Linked DNA regions of Rhodopseudomonas sp. BAL398. The protein of the gene in region 2 interacts with the protein of the main gene of each other region in a pairwise test. Links are inferred from orthologs where the notes say so. Each region holds a gene or a part of one and is shown on either strand. Other genes may lie near its edges. The genes, in order: ccmE and RBJ75_RS19655.

What was found.
Region 1: the proteins of RBJ75_RS19655 (region 2) and ccmE interact in binary tests that used the Escherichia coli proteins (3 or more experiments, as listed by UniProt). The link is inferred for Rhodopseudomonas sp. BAL398 from one-to-one orthologs.

What each region holds. Positions count from the first base shown.
Region 1 is NZ_CP133111.1:2,229,773-2,235,368, reverse strand. The notes cover bases 1,756-4,641. They hold ccmE (cytochrome c maturation protein CcmE), read left to right. Parts: upstream 1,756-2,889; coding sequence 2,890-3,393; downstream 3,394-4,641. Other genes in these bases: RBJ75_RS10650 (heme lyase CcmF/NrfE family subunit), read left to right, coding at 3,390-4,641; ccmI (c-type cytochrome biogenesis protein CcmI), read left to right, coding at 1,760-2,863. Outside these bases: RBJ75_RS10665 (hypothetical protein), read left to right, coding at 211-1,626; more of RBJ75_RS10650, read left to right, coding at 4,642-5,372; RBJ75_RS10645 (helix-turn-helix transcriptional regulator), read right to left, coding at 5,380-5,596. UniProt on the Escherichia coli protein: Heme chaperone required for the biogenesis of c-type cytochromes. Transiently binds heme delivered by CcmC and transfers the heme to apo-cytochromes in a process facilitated by CcmF and CcmH.
Region 2 is NZ_CP133111.1:4,156,944-4,173,740, forward strand. Bases 5,341-8,333 are described here. They hold RBJ75_RS19655 (heme ABC transporter permease), read right to left. Parts: upstream 7,208-8,333; coding sequence 6,473-7,207; downstream 5,341-6,472. Other genes in these bases: RBJ75_RS19640 (ComEA family DNA-binding protein), read right to left, coding at 5,341-5,586; RBJ75_RS19645 (DsbE family thiol:disulfide interchange protein), read right to left, coding at 5,689-6,297; ccmD (heme exporter protein CcmD), read right to left, coding at 6,294-6,473; ccmB (heme exporter protein CcmB), read right to left, coding at 7,320-7,988; ccmA (heme ABC exporter ATP-binding protein CcmA), read right to left, coding at 8,218-8,333. Outside these bases: dapF (diaminopimelate epimerase), read left to right, coding at 67-954; tRNA (N(6)-L-threonylcarbamoyladenosine(37)-C(2))-methylthiotransferase MtaB, read left to right, coding at 954-2,207; RBJ75_RS19620 (hypothetical protein), read right to left, coding at 2,237-2,701; RBJ75_RS19625 (RNA pseudouridine synthase), read right to left, coding at 2,731-3,558; signal recognition particle-docking protein FtsY, read left to right, coding at 3,587-4,534; RBJ75_RS19635 (septation protein A), read left to right, coding at 4,531-5,148; more of RBJ75_RS19640, read right to left, coding at 5,224-5,340; more of ccmA, read right to left, coding at 8,334-8,820; aconitate hydratase AcnA, read left to right, coding at 9,033-11,753; RBJ75_RS19675 (DUF1223 domain-containing protein), read left to right, coding at 11,911-12,666; RBJ75_RS19680 (DUF2794 domain-containing protein), read left to right, coding at 13,073-13,444; RBJ75_RS19685 (GNAT family N-acetyltransferase), read right to left, coding at 13,729-14,259; RBJ75_RS19690 (Bax inhibitor-1/YccA family protein), read right to left, coding at 14,371-15,186; RBJ75_RS19695 (ABC transporter permease), read right to left, coding at 15,495-16,797. UniProt on the Escherichia coli protein: Required for the export of heme to the periplasm for the biogenesis of c-type cytochromes.

The DNA.
Region 1 (5,596 bases), 1.9 Mb from region 2 along the record:
CCGCGATCTTCCCAGGTTGGCCGAAAACCCAAGCGGAACCAGTCGTTTGCGGGAACAAGCTGAGGCTGTTTGGATCTCGGTCGCGATCATTTTAGCGCCGGCTTCAACCCCTTCTTAACACCGTCTCTGCTATCGATTGGGCTAACGCCGTGGCGTGGCAATCGCACAAGATGCGGCCGGCGCGCGGACAAAGCGTGCAGATTTGGGCGTATGAGCCAGACATCGATCGAGCGGCTGAGGGAGTACCTCGCGCAGCTTCCGCCTCAGTCAAAGGCGCTGCTGATGCGGGAGTTCGAGCGCGCGATCGAACGCGGCGAGGATCTGGCGGTCGCCAATTTTGTGCTCGGGGAACTGCGCAAGATCGTCCGCGGTTCCGAAGACGACGTTCCACCCCGCACCGACGACCCGGCGCGGCTCGCCTTCCGCGTGCTGGAACCGTTCCTGGTCGAGCAAGATCAGACGCCCCGGCCGGGCCAGATCCGGCGCGCCTCGCTGATGCCGATCTGGCAATGGCTGGTGCGCGACGGCATCCCGCAGCAGGTGGCTGAATTCGAAGCCGGGCTGGCCGGCTTGCGCGGCGCCAGCCGTTCAACCGAAATCCACAATCTGGTGCGTAAGTTGCAGGCCGCGGCCGCCGATGCGATCACCAAGATCGCCAATCCCGAACCCGGCGTGGACCGCCAGCGCGCGCTGTCGCGGGTCGGTTCGCCGGCCGTGGTCGAGGATCTGGTGCCGCTTGGCGCGGTGCTCAAGAACCGTGATGCGCTCGACACTTTCAACGGCAAGCTCAACAATAATCTGAGGGTGTTCGGCGAGTCCCAGGTCAATTCGACGATCGCGGCGCTGAACGTCCCGGCGCTGCAGACGCCGGTGCTGCTGCCGTTTGCGCTGTCGCTGGTCATGCAGAATTTGAGCTCGCCCTGGCAGATCATCCGGCTGGCGCTCAAGGTCGCCGGTTCCGACGACGAAATCAAAGTGGCCGCCACCCCCTATGGCGTCGCCGTGACGATGGCAATCCGCGACCTCGCCCAGGCCGCCGGCATGTTGCGCAGCGAAATCAAGCGCGGCCAATTCCTCAATGTCTCCGAGCACCTCAAGACCATCCATGACGGGGTGCGGGGGCTGCGCACCGAACTCGACCTGCGCAACGACTCGCCCTGGGGCAAGCAATTGTCGTCGATCCGGGTCGACATCTCGAATTCGCTCAAATCGGAGATCGAGAGCGTTCCCGGCCGGGTCCGGCGGCTGCTGCGGCAGCGTCCCGACAAGGACATCGCCACCGGGGCCAGGCTCGACCAGCTGGAAATCGACGAGGCCGTGGGGCTGATCGATTTCGTCGCGGTGTGCCGCAATTACGCCAGCGAATTGGCGATCAACGAGGTGACGCTGCGGACCTATTCGGACCTGCAGCAATATGTCGAGAAATCGACCGAATCCCTAGTGCAGTCGCTGCGCGGCGCCGATGCCAGGGTGAAGCCGTTCCGGCAGATGCAGGCGCAGACCGCGATCCGGTTCTGCGAATTGCTGTTCGGCCAGGATTATGCCTCGCTGATGAGCCGGGCGGCCGAGAGCGCGATGGTCGTGGTGGAGCGCAAGCCGGTCCGCGCCGGCGGATCGCGCCCTTGATTCATATCAAGATTTGATCGCCGTGGCGGTGTACGGCCATTGACAATGGCGGCTGCGTTCCGGCCATGTAACCGGGCCTGGGCGCCGCCCATTGATGCGCCTTGCGCCGACGTTGTCACCGGAATCTCTTTGAATGACGCTGTGGTTTGTGTTCGCGATGATGACGGCTGCTGCGGCCTTTGCCGTGCTGTGGCCACTGGCACGTGGCGGGCGTCGATCGCGCCAGGGCTCCGAGGCCAATGTCTATAAGGATCAGCTTGCCGAGATCGACCGTGACAGCGCCGCTGGCCTGATCGCGGCGCCCGAGGCCGCCGCGGCGCGGGTCGAAATCAGCCGTCGGCTGCTCGCGAGCGCCGATTCCGAACGTGCGCCGCCGACCTCGTCGCGCAAGGGATTGCGCCGCGCGGTGGCGGTGATCGCGCTGGTCGGACTGCCGGCGCTGGCGGTGGCGTTCTATCTTCCGCTCGGCTCGCCGCGACTTGATGACGCGCCGCTGGCGCAGCGGGCCCAGGCGCCGCCAACCTCGCAGCCGCTGGAAAATCTGGTTGAGCAGGTCGAGGCCCATCTGGAAAAGACCCCGACTGATGGCCGCGGCTGGGCGGTGCTGGCGCCGGTGCAGGCCAAACTCGGCCGGTTCGACGACGCGGTGCGGTCCTATCGCAACGCCATCACCTATGCGGGGGATACCGCGCAGCGCCGCGCCGATCTCGGCGAGATGATCACGATGGCGGCCGGCGGCGTGGTCACCGACGAGGCCAAGACCGAGTTCGAAAAGGCGCTGACGTTGAACGCCGACGAGGTCAAGTCGCATTATTTCCTGGGGCTTGCCGCCGAACAGGACGGCCGGCCCAAGGACGCCGCCACGATCTGGCGCGCCTTGCTGGAGAAGGCGCCGGCGGATGCGCCGTGGCGGCCGATGCTGCAGGCCGCCTTGGCCCGCGTCGGCGGCGTCGCGGTGCCGGCGCTGCCGGACGACAAGGTCGCCGCCGCCAAGGACATGACCCCGGCCGACCGCAACGCCATGATTCGCGGCATGGTCGACCGGCTGGCGAGCCGGCTGAAGCAGAATGGCGACGACGTCGAGGGATGGCTGCGGCTGGTCCGTGCCTATATGGTGCTGGGCGACGCCGACAAGGCCAAGGACGCGCGAACCCAGGCCCGCCAGGCGGTCGGCGGCAATGCTGACACATTGCGGCGGCTCAATGACGGGCTGAAGGATCTCGGGCTCGACGGCTGAGCCCCACTCAACACTGATAGGTTGGCATGACCAGGAAACAGCGACGGTTGACGATGATCGGAGGCGCGGGTCTCGTGCTCGCAATCGCGGCGGCGCTGGTGCTGAACGCGATGCGCGACTCGATCGTGTTCTTCTCGACCCCGACGATGGCGGCGGAAAAACATATCGGCCCCGGCAAGCGGTTTCGGCTCGGCGGCGTGGTCGAGCAGGGCTCGGTGCAGCGCGGCGCCGATCTGGCGGTGGCGTTCAAAGTGTCCGATGGCGGCGCCACTCTGCCGGTGAAATTCAAGGGCATCCTGCCCGATCTGTTCCGCGAGGGGCAGGGCGTGATCGCCGAGGGCGCGCTGGATTCCGCCGGCGTGTTCGAGGCCGACACCGTGCTGGCCAAGCATGACGAAAAATACATGCCCAAGGACGTCGCCGACGCGCTGAAGAAGCAGGGCCACTGGAAAGACGACTACGCCGACAAGCCGGGCGCGCCGCCGGCCGGGCAGACCGCCGACGCGGCACCCCAGGGGGCGGTGCGATGATCGCCGAGGCCGGCCATTACGCGCTGGTGCTGGCGCTTTGTCTGGCGCTGATCCAGGGCACGGTGCCGATCATCGGCGCGCGGCTGAATGACGGCGGGCTGATGAATGTGGCGCGCTCCACCGCGCTGGCGCAGCTGGCCTTCGCGGGCGGCTCTTTCCTGGCGCTGGTGTGGCTGCACGTCAGTTCGGATTTCTCGGTGGTCAATGTCTACGAGAATTCGCATTCGATGAAGCCGCTGCTCTACAAGATCACCGGCGTTTGGGGCAATCATGAAGGCTCGATGCTGCTGTGGGTCTCGATCCTGGCGCTGTTCGGCGGCATGGTGGCGGCGTTCGGCAACAATCTGCCGCTGAGCCTGCGCGCCCATGTGCTGGCGGTGCAGGCCTGGATCGCCACCGCGTTCTATCTGTTCATCCTGCTGACCTCGAATCCGTTCCTGCGCATCGCCAATCCGCCGATGGAGGGCCGCGACCTCAACCCGGTGCTGCAGGATATCGGCCTCGCGATCCATCCGCCGATGCTCTATCTCGGCTATGTCGGCTTCTCGATCTCGTTCGCCTTCGCCATCGCCGCGCTGCTCGAGGGCCGCGTCGACGCGGCCTGGGCGCGCTGGGTGCGGCCGTGGACGCTGATGGCGTGGATCTTCCTGACGCTCGGCATCGCGATGGGCTCGTATTGGGCTTATTACGAACTCGGCTGGGGTGGCTGGTGGTTCTGGGATCCGGTCGAGAACGCCTCGCTGATGCCGTGGCTGGCGGGCACCGCGCTGCTGCATTCGGCGGTGGTGATGGAGAAGCGCAACGCGCTCAAGGTCTGGACCATCCTGCTGGCGATCCTGACCTTCTCGCTGTCGCTGCTCGGCACCTTCCTGGTGCGCTCCGGCGTCTTGACCTCGGTCCATGCCTTCGCCACCGATCCGACCCGCGGCATCTTCATCCTGCTGATCCTGTGCATCTTCATCGGCGGCAGCCTGTCGCTGTTCGCCTCGCGGGCCTCGGCGCTGAAGCAGGGTGGGCTGTTCGCGCCGATCTCGCGCGAGGGCGCGCTGGTGCTGAACAATCTGTTCCTCACCACCGCTTGCGCCACGGTGTTCGTCGGCACGCTGTATCCGCTGGCTCTCGAAGTGCTCACCGGCGACAAGATCTCGGTCGGCGCGCCGTTCTTCAACCTGACCTTCGGCCCCTTGTTCGTGCCGCTGCTGCTGGCGGTGCCGTTCGGGCCGATGCTGGCGTGGAAGCGCGGCGATCTGGCCGGCGCGGCGCAGCGCCTGCTCGCCGCCGGAATCACCGCCTTGCTGGCGATCGCGATGGTGTGGGCCTGGACCACGGGCGGCGCGGTGCTGGCGCCGCTGGCGATCGGGCTCGCGGTATTCGTGATCTTCGGCGCGCTCAGCGATATCGGCGAACGGATCGGCCTGTTCCGCAACCGCTTTCCGGTGGCGATGCGGCGCGCCTGGGGCCTGCCGCGCTCGACCTGGGGCACCATGTTCGCCCATGCCGGCGTCGGCGTGGCGCTGATCGGCATCGTCTGCGAGACCACCTGGAACAGCGAATACATCGCCACGATGAAGCCCGGCGATGTCGCGCCGATCGCCGGCTATGTGATGAAGCTCGAGGGCACCTCGCAGCGGCAGGGGCCGAATTTCCGCGAGGTGATCGCCCGCTTCGACGTCAGCCTCAATGGCAAGCAGATCGCCACGATGACGCCGTCGAAGCGCAGCTTCACCACCCGCGGCTCGTCGACCACCGAGGCGGCGCTGCTGACGCGCGGTGTCAGCCAGCTCTACGTCTCGCTCGGCGAAACCGCCGTCGATGGCGCCACCGCGGTGCGGATCTATCACAAGCCGATGGTGCTGCTGATCTGGTTCGGCCCGCTGTTGATGGCGCTGGGCGGCTTGCTGTCGCTGTCCGACCGCCGCCTGCGGGTCGGCGCGCCGAAGCCGGCAAAGCCGTCGCGGGTGTTGCAGGCGGCGGAGTAGGGCGCGCTCAGCGCCGGCTGCGCTTGGCCTCGTCCTGCTTGGATTTGGCGCTGCGCGGCGGATTGCTTGCCGGGTCCGACGCTGCGGTGGTCGTCAGCAAGTCCAGCGGCACGTCCAGACATGCCGCGATTTTGCGGTGTAACTCGAACGGGCCTTTGCGCTTGCCGGTCTCCAGGTCGGACAGATAGTTTTGTGTGATCTGAACGCTCTCGGCTGCGGCAAGT
Region 2 (16,797 bases):
GACACAGATTTGCCGTACTGGTCAAAGCCCGGCGCCTCGCCATATAAGGGCGGCAAGGACAGGCTCATGAGCGCGCTGGCAAACCGCCATTTCAGCAAGATGAACGGCATCGGCAACGAGATCGTGGTGGTCGATCTGCGCGACCATCCCGCGCCGGTCACCGCCGACGACGCCCGCGCCGTGGCGGCGCCGGATGCGGTGCCCTATGACCAGCTGATGGTGCTGCAGCCGCCGCGACTGGCCGGCACCGACGCCTTTGTCCGGATCTACAACAATGACGGCTCCGAAGCCGGCGCCTGCGGCAACGGCATGCGCTGCGTGGCGCGGCAGCTGTTCGCCGCGACCGGCAAATCGGCGATGACGTTCGAGACCAAGGCCGGGCTGCTCAACGCCTGGCAGGGCCCGTCGCCCGAGCTTTATACCGTCGACATGGGCGCGCCGAAATTCGGCTGGCAGGACATTCCGCTGGCGGAGGAATTTCGCGACACCCGCTCGATCGAGTTGCAGATCGGCCCGATCGACGCCCCGATCCTGCACACCCCCTCGGTGGTCAGCATGGGCAATCCGCACGCCGTGTTCTGGGTCGACGATGTCGAGGCCTATGATCTCGGCCGATTCGGGCCTCTGCTGGAAAACCATCCGATCTTCCCCGAGCGCGCCAATATCACGCTGGCCCATATCGTCGACCGCGACCACATCACGATCCGGACCTGGGAGCGCGGCGTCGGCCTGACCCGCGCCTGCGGCTCGGCGGCCTGCGCCACCGCTGTCGCCGCCGCCAGGCTGCGGCGGACCAATCGCACCGTGTGCATCACCCTGCCGGGCGGCGAATTGTCGATCGAGTGGCGCCAGAGCGACGATCACGTGCTGATGACCGGCACCGCGACGCTCGAATATGAAGGCCAGTTCGACCCGGCGCTGTTCGCGGCCGCGCACGACCAGACCGGCGCCTGATGGCGGTCGACATCGTCACCTTCGGCTGCCGGCTCAACGCGTTTGAATCCGAAGTGATTCGCCGCGAGGCCGAGGACGCCGGGATCGACGACGCTATCGTCATCAATTCCTGTGCGGTGACCAATGAGGCGGTGGCGCAGGCTCGGCAATCGATCCGCCGGCTGAAGCGCGAACGCCCCGGCGCGCGGATCGTGGTCACCGGCTGCGCCGCCCAGACCCAGCCGGGAATGTTCGCCGACATGATCGAGGTCGACCGCGTGCTCGGCAATGACGACAAGATGCGCGGCGCGGCCTGGCGCGCCGCGCGCACAGCGTTCGCTACCGACGACACCCACAAGATCGCCGTCACCGACATCATGGCGGTCCGCGAGATGGCGCCGCATCTGGTCGGCGGATTCCAGAGCGGGCTGCCGCGGGTGTTCGTGCAGGTGCAAAATGGCTGCGACCATCGCTGCACCTTCTGCATCATCCCGTTCGGCCGCGGCAATTCGCGCTCGGTGCCGATGGGCGCGGTGGTCGATCAGGTCCGGGCGCTGACCGAACGCGGCCATGCCGAGATCGTGCTGACCGGCGTCGATCTCACCAGCTACGGCGCCGACCTGCCCGGCGCGCCTAGGCTCGGCGCGTTGACCCGGCAGATCCTGCGCCATGTGCCGGACTTGAAGCGGCTGCGGATTTCGTCGATCGATTCGATCGAGGCCGACCGCGACCTGATCGACCTGATCGCCACTGACGCGCGCTTGATGCCGCATCTGCATCTGTCGTTGCAATCCGGCGACGACATGATCCTGAAGCGCATGAAGCGGCGCCACAGCCGCCAGCACGCGATCGATTTCTGCGCGCAGCTGCGCCGGCTGCGGCCCGACATCGCTTTCGGCGCCGACATCATCGCCGGATTTCCGACCGAGACCGAGGCGATGTTTGCGCGCTCGCTCGATCTGGTCGCGGAATGCGACCTGACCTTCCTGCATGTGTTTCCCTATTCGCCGCGGCCCGGCACGCCGGCGGCGCGGATGCCGCAGGTCAACGGCAACGTCATCAAGGAGCGCGCCCGGCGGCTGCGCGAGGCCGGCGAGGCCGCGCTGCGGCGGCGGCTCGATGCCGAGATCGGCCAGACCCGGACGGTGCTGATCGAGAGCCCCACCCAGGGCCGCACCGATCATTTCATCCCGGTGGCGATTGCCGGAGACAAGCCCGGCGTGGTGCGCAGGCTGACGATGGCCGGGCACGACGGCGCCAGGCTGACGGTCTGAGCGGCCAAGACCAAATCACCCGGGCCAGATCACCTGATCCGATAGCCGGTGTGGCATGCGACGCATTGCGCGGTCACCGCTGCCAAGGCCGCGAGCGCCGGCTTGTTGTCGCCGCTGACGCCCGCATCCTTGACCGCGATGGCGAAGCGGCTGGCGGCACGGTGCATCTCGGTTCCGGCCTGCTGCATCCCGGCCGGCATCAACGGCGCAATGTCGTGGGCGCCGTGCAGACCCAGCGACGACATCCCGAGGCGGGATTCGGCGATGCTGGCCGCGTCATCGAATTTGTCCTGCGCCATTGCGCTTTGAATTTCCTGCAGCGCCGCCAGATGGTTGCGCATATTGGACAGCATCGGCCGCACGATCGCGTCCGGCATCTGCACCAGTTCGCGGCTGTCGCTCTGCGCCATTCCGCCGTGGTCGTGGTGCTGCATGTGGCCCTGGTGTTGCGCGATCGCGGCCGCCGTCAGCGATCCGGTCAAAGCCAAAATCATCACACTTTTCAATGCGATCACTCGACGCATCAGGTCGCCTCCGCGCTGTCTCCGGTCCATCCGCATTCCATCATCCGCTGCTGAAGATGCGCCGGAACCGGCGCCGTGACCACCACCGGCGGCTTGTTGCGCGACAGCGGGATCACGATCTCGCGGGCGTGCAGATGCAGCGTCGGGTCGCCGAAGCGCGGGCCATTGCCATAAATGTTGTCGCCGAAGATCGGCCAGCCCATCGCCGCGCAATGCACCCGCAATTGATGGGTGCGGCCGGTCACCGGCTCCAGCGCCATCCAGGTGAGCCTGCCTGCTCCCTCCTCCGCAGGGGGATCCAAAGTCAGGCTTCCGTTTTGGCCCCCCACCCCCAACCCCTCCCCGCCAGGGGGAGGGGGGACGAAAGATCGCCCCAGCACGGTCCAATTGGTCACCGCCTTCTGGCCTTCGGGATCGACCTTCTGCCACCAGCCGCGTTCGGCGTTGAGTCGGCCGAGCGGCAGATCGATGGTGCCTTGATCCTCGGCCGGACCGCCCTGGACCACCGCCCAATAGGTCTTGGAGATCCGGCCATGTTTGAACAACAGGCCGAGCGAGGCGGTGGCCTTGCGGTGGCGGCCGAGCACCAGGCAGCCGGACGTATCCCGGTCCAGGCGGTGGGCCAATACCGGCGGCCGCGGCAGGCCGTAACGCAGGAAATCGAACGAGGATTCCAGATTGGCGCCGCCCTTGGGGCCGCGATGCACCGGCAGGCCGGCCGGCTTGTCGATCACCAGCATCAGCCCGTCGCGGTACAGCACCCGCGCCAGCATCTCGTCGGCGGTCAGTTCCGCCATATCCGTTCGTTCAGGGTGACTTTCGCTCATGGCGCGAAACCGCTAACACAGCCGGATCATGAACGACACGACTGAAACCAAAAAGCCGAGCTGGTGGCGCCGGCTGTCCAGCGGCTTGAAGCGGACCTCGAGCTCGATCGGCACCGCGCTGGCCGAGTTCGTCTCCAAGCGCAAGCTCGACAAGGCCATGCTCGAGGAGATCGAGGACGTGCTGCTGCGCGCCGATCTCGGCTCCGACGTGTCGGCGCGGATTGCCGCCGCGGTCGGCCACGGGCGCTACGACAAGATGATTTCCGCCAGCGACGTCAAGGAGATCGTCGCTTCCGAGGTGGAGAAGGTGCTGTCCCAGGTGGCGCAGCCGCTGGTGATCGACGCGACCAAGAAACCCTTCGTGATCCTGATGGTCGGGGTCAACGGCTCGGGCAAGACCACCACGATCGGCAAATTGTCGGCCAAATTCTCGGCCGAGGGCCGCAAGGTGATGCTGGCCGCCGGCGACACCTTCCGCGCCGCCGCGATCGAGCAGCTCAAGATCTGGGGCGAACGCTCGGGCTCGCCGGTGATCGCCGGCGCGCAGGGCTCCGATTCCGCCAGCCTGGCATTCAACGCGCTGACCGCGGCGAAGGATGACGGCCGCGACGTGCTGCTGATCGACACCGCCGGCCGGCTACAGAACCGCAAGGAATTGATGAACGAGCTGGAAAAGGTCGTTCGCGTCATCAAGAAGGTCGACGCCAGCGCGCCGCATGCGGTGCTGCTGGTGCTGGATGCCACCGTCGGCCAGAACGCGCTGTCGCAGGTCGAGGCCTTTGCGCGCACCGCGGGCGTCACCGGGCTGGTGATGACCAAGCTCGACGGCACCGCGCGCGGCGGCATTCTGGTGGCGCTGGCGGAGAAACACAAATTGCCGGTGCATTTCATCGGCGTCGGCGAAGGGATCGAGGATCTGGCGCCGTTCACCGCGCGGGATTTCGCCCAGGCCATCGCGGGGACGGAGACGACATGACCGACAGCCTGCTCGAAAAGAAGCAGCCGCACCCGCTGTTCAAGCTCGCCACCGAGCTCGGGCCGCTGCTGGTGTTCTTCTTCGTCAATTCGAAGTGGCATCTGTTCGCCGCCACCGGCGCCTTCATGGTCGCGGTGACGGTGGCGATGATCGCGTCCTATGTGGTGACGCGGCATGTGCCGATGATGACGATCGTCACCGCCATCGTGGTGCTGGTGTTCGGCACGCTGACGCTGGTGCTGCACGACGAGACCTTCATCAAGATGAAGCCGACCATCGTCTATGCGCTGTTCGGCGCGGTGCTGGGCGGCGGATTGCTGTTCGGCAAATCCTTCATCGCCATCATGTTCGACCAGATGTTCAACCTGACGCCGCGCGGCTGGAAGATCCTGACGCTGCGCTGGGCGCTGTGGTTCTTCGCCATGGCGGTGCTCAACGAATCGATCTGGCGCACCCAGACGACCGAATTCTGGGTCGCCTTCAAAGTGTTCGGCATGGTGCCGCTGACCATGCTGTTCGCCTTCACCCAGATGCCGCTGATCAAGCGCTATCACCTGGAGCCGGCGACGCTGGAAGCCCCCGACAGCGAGCGCGGGGACGTCTCCAAGGATTAGGGACTGGACGGCGCACCATATCCCGGACGCGGCGCGTCGCGCCGCATCCGGGGCACTTTGAGGTAGTCCGATCGCTCAGCTTTGCTTGGCGATGATCTTGGCCTTGATGCCGTTATAGGTCTTCTGCGGCACGATCTTCTTCTGCACCAGCTCGTCCTTGCCCTTATAGGGGCGGCCCTTGATGATCGCGGCCGAATAGGCCTTGCCGATTCCGGGCAGCGCGGCGAGCTCGTCGGCGCTCGCCGAATTGATGTCGAGCAGTTCGGCCTTCGGCGCCATCTTGGCGGCCTTGGGTGCGGCCTTGGGCGCGGCTTTGGGGCTCGGAGCCATTTTCTCGGATGTGGCCGGCTGCGGCGACTGCGCCATCGTCGGCTGGGCGGCGAGCAGGCCCAGCGCGAGGGCCGCGGCGGAAAGCGAAGCAAGCTTGAAATGACGCATCGGTGAGGTCCTCCAGGGACGTTGTTAGTCACGCCGTGGAGCTAGCTGGGGATTCATGGCGGCGCCATGGCCGCGAAATGAACGGCAGATAAAAGCCGAAAATTATTTCGCGGGCGTGGCGGCGGCCTGATTGCCGGCCGCCAGCGCCTTGGCGATTTCGGCCTTGAGTACCGTATCGATATTTTCCGGCGTCACCGGCCCGACCAGCTTGTAGGCGATGGCGCCGTCGCGGCCGACGACGAAGGTTTCCGGCACCCCATAGACGCCCCATTCGATCGAGCCGCGGCCATTATCATCGGTCCCCACCACCGCGAAGGGATTGCCGTAGCGGCCGAGGAAACGCCGGGCGTTGTCGGGCTTGTCCTTGTAGTTGATACCGACCAGCTGAACGCGCTTGTCCTCGCTGAGCGCCATCAGCAGCGGCGCCTCGTCGTGACACGGCACACACCATGACGCCCAGACATTGACGACGCTGACCTTGCCCTTGAACAGCGCCGGGTCGAGACCCGGGACCTGGACGCCGTCACGGTTGAGGCCCTCGAGCGCCGGCAATGTCGTCTGCGGCGCCGGGCGCCCGATCAGCGCGGAGGGAATCCGCGAATGGTCGCCGGCGCCGAGGCCGAAATAGAACATCGCCGCCAGCGCGGTGAAGATGAACAGCGGCAGCGCCACCAGCCAGGAGCGGCGGCTCGATTGGGTCTGATCGCTCATGAGATATCCGTTGCGCGTTTGCCGGAGCGCCGGAGCGCGCCGGCGGCGTCGAGGGCGTGCAACCGGGCTTTCTGGCGTCGATAATCGAACCAGACCCAGCCGATCAGCATCGCCACCACGATGGCCACGGCCAGATAGGACCACACGATGAACGCCGCATAGGGACCGAGCGCCATCACGCCGCCTCGGGGCGGCTGGCCTGCAGCATCTGCAGGGTGCGGATGCGGCGGCGCAGGATTTCATTGCGCATCGCCGCCAGATGCAGCGTCACGAACAGCAGCGAAAACGCGACCGCCATCACCAGCAGCGGGATCAGGAACGCCTTGTCCAGCGTCGAGCCGCCGATCCGCATCACCGAGGCCGGCTGGTGCAGCGTATTCCACCAATCGACCGAAAATTTGATCACCGGCAGATTGAGGGCGCCGACCAGGGTCAGGATCGCAGCGGCGCGGGCGGCGCGCGAGGGGTCCTCGACCGCGCGCCACAGCGCGATCAGGCCGAGATACATCAGGAACAGGATCAGCATCGAGGTCAACCGGGCGTCCCATTCCCAATAGGTGCCCCACATCGGCCGGCCCCACAGCGAGCCGGTGAGCAGCGCCAGGAAGGTGAAGGCCGCGCCGATCGGCGCCGCGGTCTTGGCGGCGACGTCGGCCAAAGGATGCCGCCAGACCAGGGTGCCGAGCGCGGCGAGGCTCATCACCCCCCAGACGAACATCGCCAGCCAGGCATTGGGAACGTGAATGAACATGATCTTGACGGTGGCGCCCTGCTGATAATCATCCGGCGCCAGCGCCGATTGAACGAGGCCAACCGCCAGCAGACAGGCGGTGAGTCCGGCCAGCCACGGCAGAATCCGCCCGGTCAGGGTCAGGAACTTGGTCGGATTGGCAAGATCGGTCAGATTCATGGCGTTCCTGATGTCATGGCGTTCCTGATAATGGCAGCGGCGGCCGCAGGCAATCCGCCGATACTTGCTTCAGCTTGGCTCCGCGAGAGTTGATCGAGATTAAACCCGGCACCTAATCCATCCCCTGACGCAGGCTGGCGGCCGCGGCAAATGGTCCGATCACCATGCTGGCCAGCGACAGCGCGCACAGGATCGAAAACGGCGTGCCGAACGAAACCGGACCTGAAATCGCCGCCTGCGACGCCGCGACGCCGAAAATCAGCACCGGTATAGCCAAAGGCAGCACCAAAACCGCCAGCAGCAGCCCGCCGCGATGCATCGTCACCGCCAGCGCCGCGCCGATCATGCCGGTAAAAGTCAGCGCCGGTGTTCCGGCCAGCAGCGTCAGCATCACCGCCAGCGACGCCGAGCCGTCGAGATTGAGCAACAGGCCGAGGACCGGGGTAGCGACGATCAGCGGCACGCCCGCCGCCAGCCAATGCGCAAGCGCCTTGGCGGCGCAGGCCAGTTCCAGCGGGGTCCGGCTCATCACGAGCAGATCGAGCGAGCCGTCCTCGGCATCGGCCATGAACAGCCGGTCCAGCGTCAACAGGCTGGCGAGCAGCGCGCCGAGCCACAGGATCGCCGGTCCGATCCGCGCCAGCAGCTTCAGATCCGGCCCGATCGCGAACGGCATCAGCACCACCACGGTGAGAAAGAACAGCACCCCGATCAGCGCGCCGCCGCCGACCCGCAGCGCGATCCTGACGTCGCGGCGAATGATGGCTGTGAGCGCGGTCATACCGCCACCCGTGAGCGCAATGCCCGTGGCCCCCCACCCCCGACCCCTCCCCGCGAGGGGGAGGGGAGCAGAGAGGCCGCGGATGATTTGCGGAACTTGAAAGCGCTCGTGTTTCGATCGGCTGTAAAGAACAAATCCTCCCCGAGCACTGCGCGCGCCCCTCCCCCTTGCGGGGAGGGGTCGGGGGTGGGGGTGCCGCGGGCACCGCGCTCGAGGCTAGTCCGAATCATCATGCCACCGCCCCGATCCGCAATTCGCGCGCGGCGATGCCGAGCGGGGTGTGGGTGGCGGCGATGATCAGGCCGTCGCGGGCGAGATGGTCGGTCATCAACCCGGCGAACATCTGCTGTCCGGCGGTATCGAGCGCCGAGGTCGGCTCATCGAGCAGCCAGATCGGCCGTCGTACCGCCAGCAATCGCGCCACCGACAACCGTCGGCGCTGCCCGGCCGACAGATAGGCCGCCGGCAGATGCGCGGTGTGGGACAGGCCGACCGCCGCCAGGCTGGCCTGCGGATCGGCCGGCTCGCCGCCGAGAAAGTCGCGCCAGAATGTCAGGTTTTCGACGACGCTCAGCGACGGCTTCAGCGCGTCGCGATGGCCGAGATAATGCGCCTGCTCGGGCACCGGCAGCTCGGCGTCGCCGCCCGACAGCTCGATCACCCCGTCGGCCCGCGCCAGCAGACCCGCGATCAGGCGCAGCAAGGTGGTCTTGCCGGCGCCGTTATGGCCAACCACGGCCACCGCCTCGCCGCCGACGGCGTCGAAATCGAGACCGGCGAAGACCTCGCGGCCGCCCCGTACACATCTGAGCCCACGCCCCGACAGCCGCATCTTTGCGCATTCCCCGGTCCGACTAGGCCGCCGCGATCGGTCAATCTGCATTGCTGCGCATGATTGTCGATCTGGCGGCGCGTCTGGAAAGATTCTATAAGCCGAGACTTGATGCAGCACACAGTCAGCGCCTGCAAGCCAATAGGCTTGCCCCTCCGAGGCGCCTTGATACCCATTCGCCACCTGAAGAACGAAAATCGGGACCGCCTCACATGACCTCCCTCGACAGTTTCAAATGCCGCAAGACCCTCAAGGTCGGCGCCAAATCCTATATTTATTACAGCCTGCCCGCCGCCGAGAAGAACGGCCTGACGGGCATTTCCAAACTGCCCTATTCGATGAAGGTGCTGCTGGAAAACCTGCTGCGCAACGAGGACGACCGTACCGTCAAGAAGGCCGACATCGTCGCGGTGGCGAAATGGCTGAAGAAGCGCGCGCTACAGCATGAAATCGCATTCCGCCCGGCGCGGGTGCTGATGCAGGACTTCACCGGCGTGCCGGCGGTGGTCGATCTGGCGGCGATGCGCAATGCGATGCAGGCGCTCGGCGGCGACGCCGAGAAGATCAACCCGCTGGTGCCGGTCGATCTCGTCATCGACCATTCGGTGATCGTGAATTTCTTCGGCGACAACAAGGCGTTCGGCAAGAACGTGGTCGAGGAATACAAGCAGAACCAGGAGCGCTATGAATTCCTGAAATGGGGCCAGAAGGCGTTTTCGAATTTCGCCGTGGTGCCGCCCGGCACCGGCATCTGCCATCAGGTCAATCTCGAATACCTCGCCCAGACGGTCTGGACCCGCAAGGAGAAGATGACCGTCGGCAAGAAGAAGGGCACCTTCGAGGTGGCCTATCCCGACACCCTGGTCGGCACTGATTCGCACACCACCATGGTCAACGGCCTGGCCGTGCTGGGCTGGGGCGTCGGCGGCATCGAGGCCGAGGCCGCGATGCTCGGCCAGCCTCTGTCGATGCTGCTGCCCGAAGTGATCGGCTTCAAGCTGAAGGGCGCGCTGAAGGAAGGCGTCACCGCCACCGATCTGGTGCTGACGGTGACCCAGATGCTGCGCAAGCAGGGCGTGGTCGGCAAATTCGTCGAATTCTACGGCCCTGGCCTCGATTATCTGTCGGTCGCCGACAAATCCACCATCGGCAATATGGCGCCGGAATATGGCGCCACCTGCGGCTTCTTCCCGGTCGATGCCGAAACCCTGAGCTATCTGAAGACCTCCGGCCGCGCGCCGTCGCGCGTCGCGCTGGTGGAGAAATACGCCAAGGCCCAGGGCATGTTCCGCACCGCGAAATCGCCCGACCCGGTGTTCACCGCGACGCTGACGCTCGATCTCGGCGACGTCGTGCCGTCATTGGCCGGACCGAAGCGCCCTGAGGGCCGCGTCGCGCTGCCGGCGGTCGCCGAAGGCTTCGCCGCGGCGATGACCAGCGAATACAAGAAGGCCACCGACCACATGGCGCGGTTTGCGGTCCAGAACCGCAATTTCGATCTCGGCCATGGCGACGTGGTGATCGCCGCGATCACCTCCTGCACCAATACTTCGAATCCGAGCGTGCTGATCGGCGCCGGGCTGCTCGCCCGCAACGCCGCCGCCAAGGGCCTCAAGGCCGCGCCCTGGGTGAAGACCTCGCTGGCGCCGGGCAGCCAGGTGGTTGCGGAATATCTCGCCAATTCCGGGCTGCAGAAGGACCTCGACAAGGTCGGCTTCAACCTGGTCGGGTTCGGCTGCACCACCTGCATCGGCAATTCCGGTCCGCTGCCGGAAGACATTTCCAAGTCGATCAACGACAACGGCATCATCGCCGCCGCGGTGCTGTCGGGTAACCGCAATTTCGAAGGCCGGGTGTCGCCCGACGTGCAGGCCAATTACCTGGCCTCGCCGCCTTTGGTGGTGGCCTATGCGCTGGCCGGCTCGGTGACCAAGAACCTCAATGTCGATCCGATCGGCACCGGCAAGGATGGCCAGCCGGTCTATCTCAAGGACATCTGGCCGACCACCAAGGAGATCAACGCCTTCATGAAGAAGTTCGTCACCGCGGCGATCTTCAAGAAGAAATATGCCGACGTGTTCAAGGGCGACACCAACTGGCGCAAGATCAAGACCGTCGACTCCGAGACCTACAAGTGGAACATGAGCTCCACCTATGTGCAGAACCCGCCCTATTTCGAAGGCATGAAGATGGAGCCGGAGCCGATCGTCGACGTCGTCGACGCGCGGATCCTGGCGATGTTCGGCGACAAGATCACCACCGATCACATCTCGCCCGCCGGCTCGATCAAGCTGACCTCGCCGGCCGGCAAATATCTGTCCGAGCATCAGGTCCGACCCGCCGACTTCAATCAGTACGGCACGCGGCGCGGCAATCACGAGATCATGATGCGCGGCACCTTCGCCAACATCCGGATCAAGAACTTCATGATGAAAGGCGCCGACGGCAATATTCCGGAAGGCGGACTGACCAAGCACTGGCCCGACGGCGAAGCGATGTCGATCTATGACGCCGCGATGAAGTATCAGGCCGAGCAGGTGCCGCTCGTCGTGTTCGCCGGCGCCGAATACGGCAACGGATCGTCGCGCGACTGGGCCGCCAAGGGCACGCGGCTGCTCGGCGTTCGCGCCGTGATCTGCGAGAGCTTCGAGCGCATCCATCGCTCCAATCTGGTCGGCATGGGCGTGTTGCCGCTGACCTTTGCGGACGGCGACTCATGGACATCGATCGGGCTGAAGGGCGACGAGACGGTCTCGATCCGTGGCTTGCAGGGCGATCTAAAGCCACGCCAGCAACTGACCGCCGAGATCGTATCGGGCAACGGCAAGAAGCGTCAGGTCTCGCTGCTGTGCCGGATCGATACGCTCGACGAGCTGGAATATTACCGCAATGGCGGCATCCTGCACTACGTGCTGCGCCGGCTCGCGGCCTGACCCTCGCCAGGGGTATTTCAAGGCGGATTGCCTCACTGCGAAGTGAGTGGCAGGTGATCGGAAGGCGGCTTATTCAAGAGCCGCCTTCTGGTTGTCGAAGGCTCCCCCAATCGACGGCGTTCCGGCCGATGGCCGGGCGTTGGTGTGGCTTGGTAGCATGATCATTTTCAACGGATTCTCACGATGGTCTGGCGCGCTCAGCCTGTGCGCGATCGCCATGATGGTCCGTCCCGCCAGCGCCGATCCGCGCGCGGTGGTGGAGCTGTTCACCTCGCAAGGCTGCTCGTCCTGTCCGCCCGCCGACAAGATCGTCGGCGAGCTGGCAAAGGACCCATCGGTGATCGCGCTGAGCATGCCGATCGACTATTGGGACTATCTCGGCTGGAAGGACACGCTGGCGGATTCGCGCTTCAGCGCCCGCCAGAAGGCTTATTCCCAGGTCCGCGGTGATCGCGACGTCTACACGCCGCAGATGGTCGTCAACGGTTCGGTTCACGTTCTCGGAAGCGACCGCGCCGATATCAACAACGCGATCAAGACGACGGAGGCGACCGCGGGCGTAATGTCGGTCCGCGTCATGATGAAGCTCGACGGCAAGCAGATCGATGTCTCGGTGCCGGCGGCGCATCCGGGCGATGCCGCAAGCCATGGCGAGGTTTGGATCGGCGCCATCTCCAAAGAGGTCCCGATCTCGATCGGGCGCGGCGAGAATCGCGGCAAGCAGGTCGTCTACCACAACGTGGTCCGGAATCTGCTGAAGGTCGGCGACTGGAACGGCACCTCGCGTAGCTGGACCGTGCCGCTGGAGAACATCACCGGCGACGGCGTCGACGCCGCGGTGGTGTATCTGCAGGACGGCGATCGTGACCGACCGGGCGCAATGCTTGGCGCCGCCTTCGCGACACTGCACTGATTTCCCTCGATCTTGGATGATGGGTCCGGCCGCGGCGGCACCGCCGTCCGTCGTCGTCCGGCTGCGCCGGTGACGATAAAGCAGACCCCAAACGGAAAAGGGCCAACTCGCGTTGGCCCAGTCCGGGGATTAACTATGCGATGGACCCGATCCAGACAATCCCGGGGGGCTGGGGGCTGAGGAATCCAGGACCGAAAGGACCGGGCCATCGCAGTGATTGTGTTGTGCCAATTCCAAAGGGCGGGCGATTGGCGAAATTCGGGCGGTAATAAGATTGCTCTAACGATGCTGTGAGAGCCCGGTGACCGCGCGTTGCTGCCGATTCCGCGTGGATTCGGTTGGTCCCGGCCCCTTGCGGCGCGGCGCGGTCGGGGCGATCATGTCAGGGCAATGACAGGAGTCCGGGATGAGTTCGATGTCGGAGGGGACTGACCCAAGCGAGATTCGCGCGACTGAGCGCGGCGCCGTCGCCACACCACAGCAGGCCGTGGTGACGTTCAATCGCGTGGAGCTCAATCGCATTCTCAATCTCTACGGGCGGATGGTCGCGGCCGGCGAATGGCGCGATTATGCAATCGACTTTCTCAAAGATCGCGCGGTGTTCTCGGTATTTCGCCGCGCCTCGGAAGTGCCGATCTACCGGATCGAGAAAGACCCCCGGCTGGCCCGTAAACAGGGCGCCTATAGCGTGATTTCGGCGGGCGGCCAGATCCTGCGCCGCGGCCACGAGCTGGAGCGGGTGCTGCTGGCGATCGATCGCAAGCTGGCGGTGGTGTAGAGCGTTTTCGAGCGAAGTGGGTACCGGTTCGCGTGAAGAAACGCGTCAAAACAAGAATTCAGAGCGGCTATATTCGATCCGTGACCGCACGGGCAGCGTGCCCCCTCTCCCATGGGAGAGGGTTGGGGTGAGGGGTTGCAACCTCTCGTCAGTCCCAACCCCTCACCCGGATTGCTTCGCAATCCGACCTCTCCCTATGGGAGAGGTGAAAAGGCCGTCGCGGCGTAGCTATCGATCTCATCACATCAAAGGCTGGACGACAGAGCCGCCGCGAATAGCTTTAATCAGGCGTCGGGCAGTGTGGCGCCGCCCTCGCCCAGCGCGCGCTGCATCATCACGGTGTCGAGCCAGCGACCGAACTTGAACCCGACATTCGGATTGGTGCCGATCATCTCAAAGCCGAGCCGGGCGTGCAGCCCGATCGAACCGGCATTGTCGGAATCGCCGATCACCGCGATCATCTGGCGATGGCCGCGCGCCTCGCATTGCGTCATCAATTCGCGCAGCAGTCTGGTGCCGAACCCGCGGCGATGCGCGGCGGGGTCGAGATAGATCGAATTCTCCACCGTGAAGCGATAGGCCGGCCGCGGCCGATGCGGCCCCGCATAGGCATAGCCGGCGATGCTTCCCTGCCGCACCGCCACCAGATAGGGAAATCCGCCATCGCGCAGCGCTTCGAATCGCCGGGTCATTTCGGCCAGATCCGGCGGCGTCAGCTCAAAGGTCGCGGTGCCGAACCGGACGGCCTGCTCATAGATCGCCGTGATGGCCGCCAGATCGGCGGCGACGGCGGGTCTGATTTCAACGTCGAACATGGGATGGGACACGGCACCGGACATGGCCGCAGATTATTTTTGTCGAACGCAAAAGAAAAGCCCCGGCCGCGAGGCCGGGGCCTTGTATTCGATCGGTTCGGGCGAAGCCCGTTATTCTCGCTGGCCCAGCAGCTGCAGCAGCAGCGTGAACAGGTTGATGAAGTTCAAATACAGCGACAGCGCGCCGGTGATGGCCGCGCGCTCGGCGACGTCGCCGCCCTGCGAGGCATAGCCGTAGATGTAGTCGTTCTTCAGGCGCTGGGTGTCCCAGGCGGTCAGACCCGCGAACACCAGCACGCCGACCACCGAGACGATGAACTGCAGCATCGAGGAGGCGACGAAGATGTTCACCACGCTGGCGATGATGATGCCGAACAGGCCCATGATCAGGAACGAGCCCATTCCGGTCATGTCACGCTTGGTGGTGTAGCCATAGAGGCTCAGCGCGCCGAACGAGGCCGCGGTGATGAAGAACACCCGCACGATCGAGGTGTGGGTATACACCAGGAAGATCGACGACAGCGAGATGCCCATCAGCGCCGAAAACGCCCAGAACAGCATTTGCGCCGTCGAGGGCTTCAGCCGGTTGATGCCGAAGGAAATCACGAACACCATCGCCAGCGGCGCCAGCATGAACACCCACTTCAGCGGGCTCACGAAAATGGCAACGCCGAATGAGGTCAGATATTGCCCGCGCGCCAGCGCCAGCGCGGCACCGTTGGCGGCCTGCGCCGCCTGCGAGGCATCCTTGGTCACCGCGAACATATAGACGCCGAGAGCGGCCGCGCCGGTGATGGCCAGGCCGATCGACATGTAATTGTAGATGCGCAGCATATAGGCGCGCAGACCGGCATCGACAGCCGCGGCGTCAACGCGCCCGGCCGCCCGGCCGAAAGGAGAAGCATAGTTGCGGTCGAAGTCCGACATGGTCGAAATCCCGTGGTTGCCTGGCCAAACGCAAAGGGTGGGCGCGGCCAGTTTGAATTCTATCCCGGACACCGAAGCATGACTGTTATGAATTTATCGCCATGCAGCCGGTGTCCGACCCATCTGGTATGTGGGAAACTAACACATTCCATGCAAGCTTTAATGCGCGGCTGAATGTCGCTCCGCGCCATAGGGTAAAGATAATCGCATCGTGGCGTGGCGCCGGCACGCTGCTGGCGGACGGCCAAACCAGGCCGCTTGCACCCGTTCGGGCAGGATCGGATCGGCCCGGGTGACGCGCGGCATTTTCACAAATTCCGTAGCACGGAGGCCGGTTTCTGGTTCAGCGCCACCAGCGTTCCGAGCAGACCGAGACCGACGGTGACGACCAACGCCGCCACCACCACCACGGCGGCGCTGCCGGCCTGCCATATGAAGCTCAGCGTCATCAGCCGTGTGACGATCAGCCACGCCGCGACCGACCCTGCGACCACCCCGAACAGCGCGGTGGCCGCCCCGATCATCGCATATTCCAACGCATAGGCGCCGAGCAGGCGCGCCCGTGTGGCGCCGAGCGTCTTCAGAATGACCGCGTCATAGACCCGGTGGCGGTGCCCGGCTGCTAGCGCGCCGCCCAGCACCAGGATCGCCGAGATCAGCGTCACCGCGCTGGCGCCGCGCACCGCCAGCACCAGATTGGTCACCACCTTGCCGACGGTTTCCAGCGCCTCGCGGACCCGCACGCTGGTCACCATCGGAAACGCATCGGCCACCGCCTTGATCAGGGCGCCGTCGCCCGCCGCGGTGCCGCCCTTTTCGGTCAAGGTGGCGATATGGGTATGCGGCGCGCCGGCGAACGCATTGGGCGAGAACACCAGCACGAAATTGATGCCTAGGCTCTGCCAGTCGACGCTGCGCAGATTGCTGATGGTGGCGGAGATGTCGCGGCCGAGCACATTGACCACCACCTCGTCGCCGATCTTCAGGCCGAGCCCGTCGGCGAGCTTCTTTTCGAACGACACCAGCGGCGGGCCGTTATAGTCAGGCGCCCACCATTGGCCCTCGACCACTTTGGAACCGCGCGGCACGTCCTTGGCATAGGTCAGGCCACGGTCGCTTTGCAGAACCCATTCGGCGTCGGTCGACGGCTTCAGATTCTCGGCCTTGACGCCACGGGCGGCGACGATCCGGCCGCGCAGCATCGGCACGTCCTCGACGCTGGATTGCGGCGCCTGCTGCTGCAAGAAGGCGGCGAAGCGGTCGGCCTCGGTGGCGGGAATATCGATGAAGAAGAATGACGGCGCCTTGGCGGGCAGCGCCGCCATGAATTGCCGGCGCAGATTGCCGTCGATCTGGGTGATGGTGACCAGCACCGCCAGGCCAAGGCCGAGCGACATCACCACCGACGGCGTCAGCGCGCCGGGCCGGTGGATATTGGCGATCGCCAGCCGCAGCATGGTGATGTTGGAGCGCGGCAACCGCCGCGCCAGTGCCATCAGCCCGGCGGCGACGCCGCGCAGCAGCCCGAACACCACGATCGCGCAGACCACGAAGGCCGCCGCGACCCGCTTGTCATAGGCCAGCACGATCACCACCGCGAGCAGCAGTACG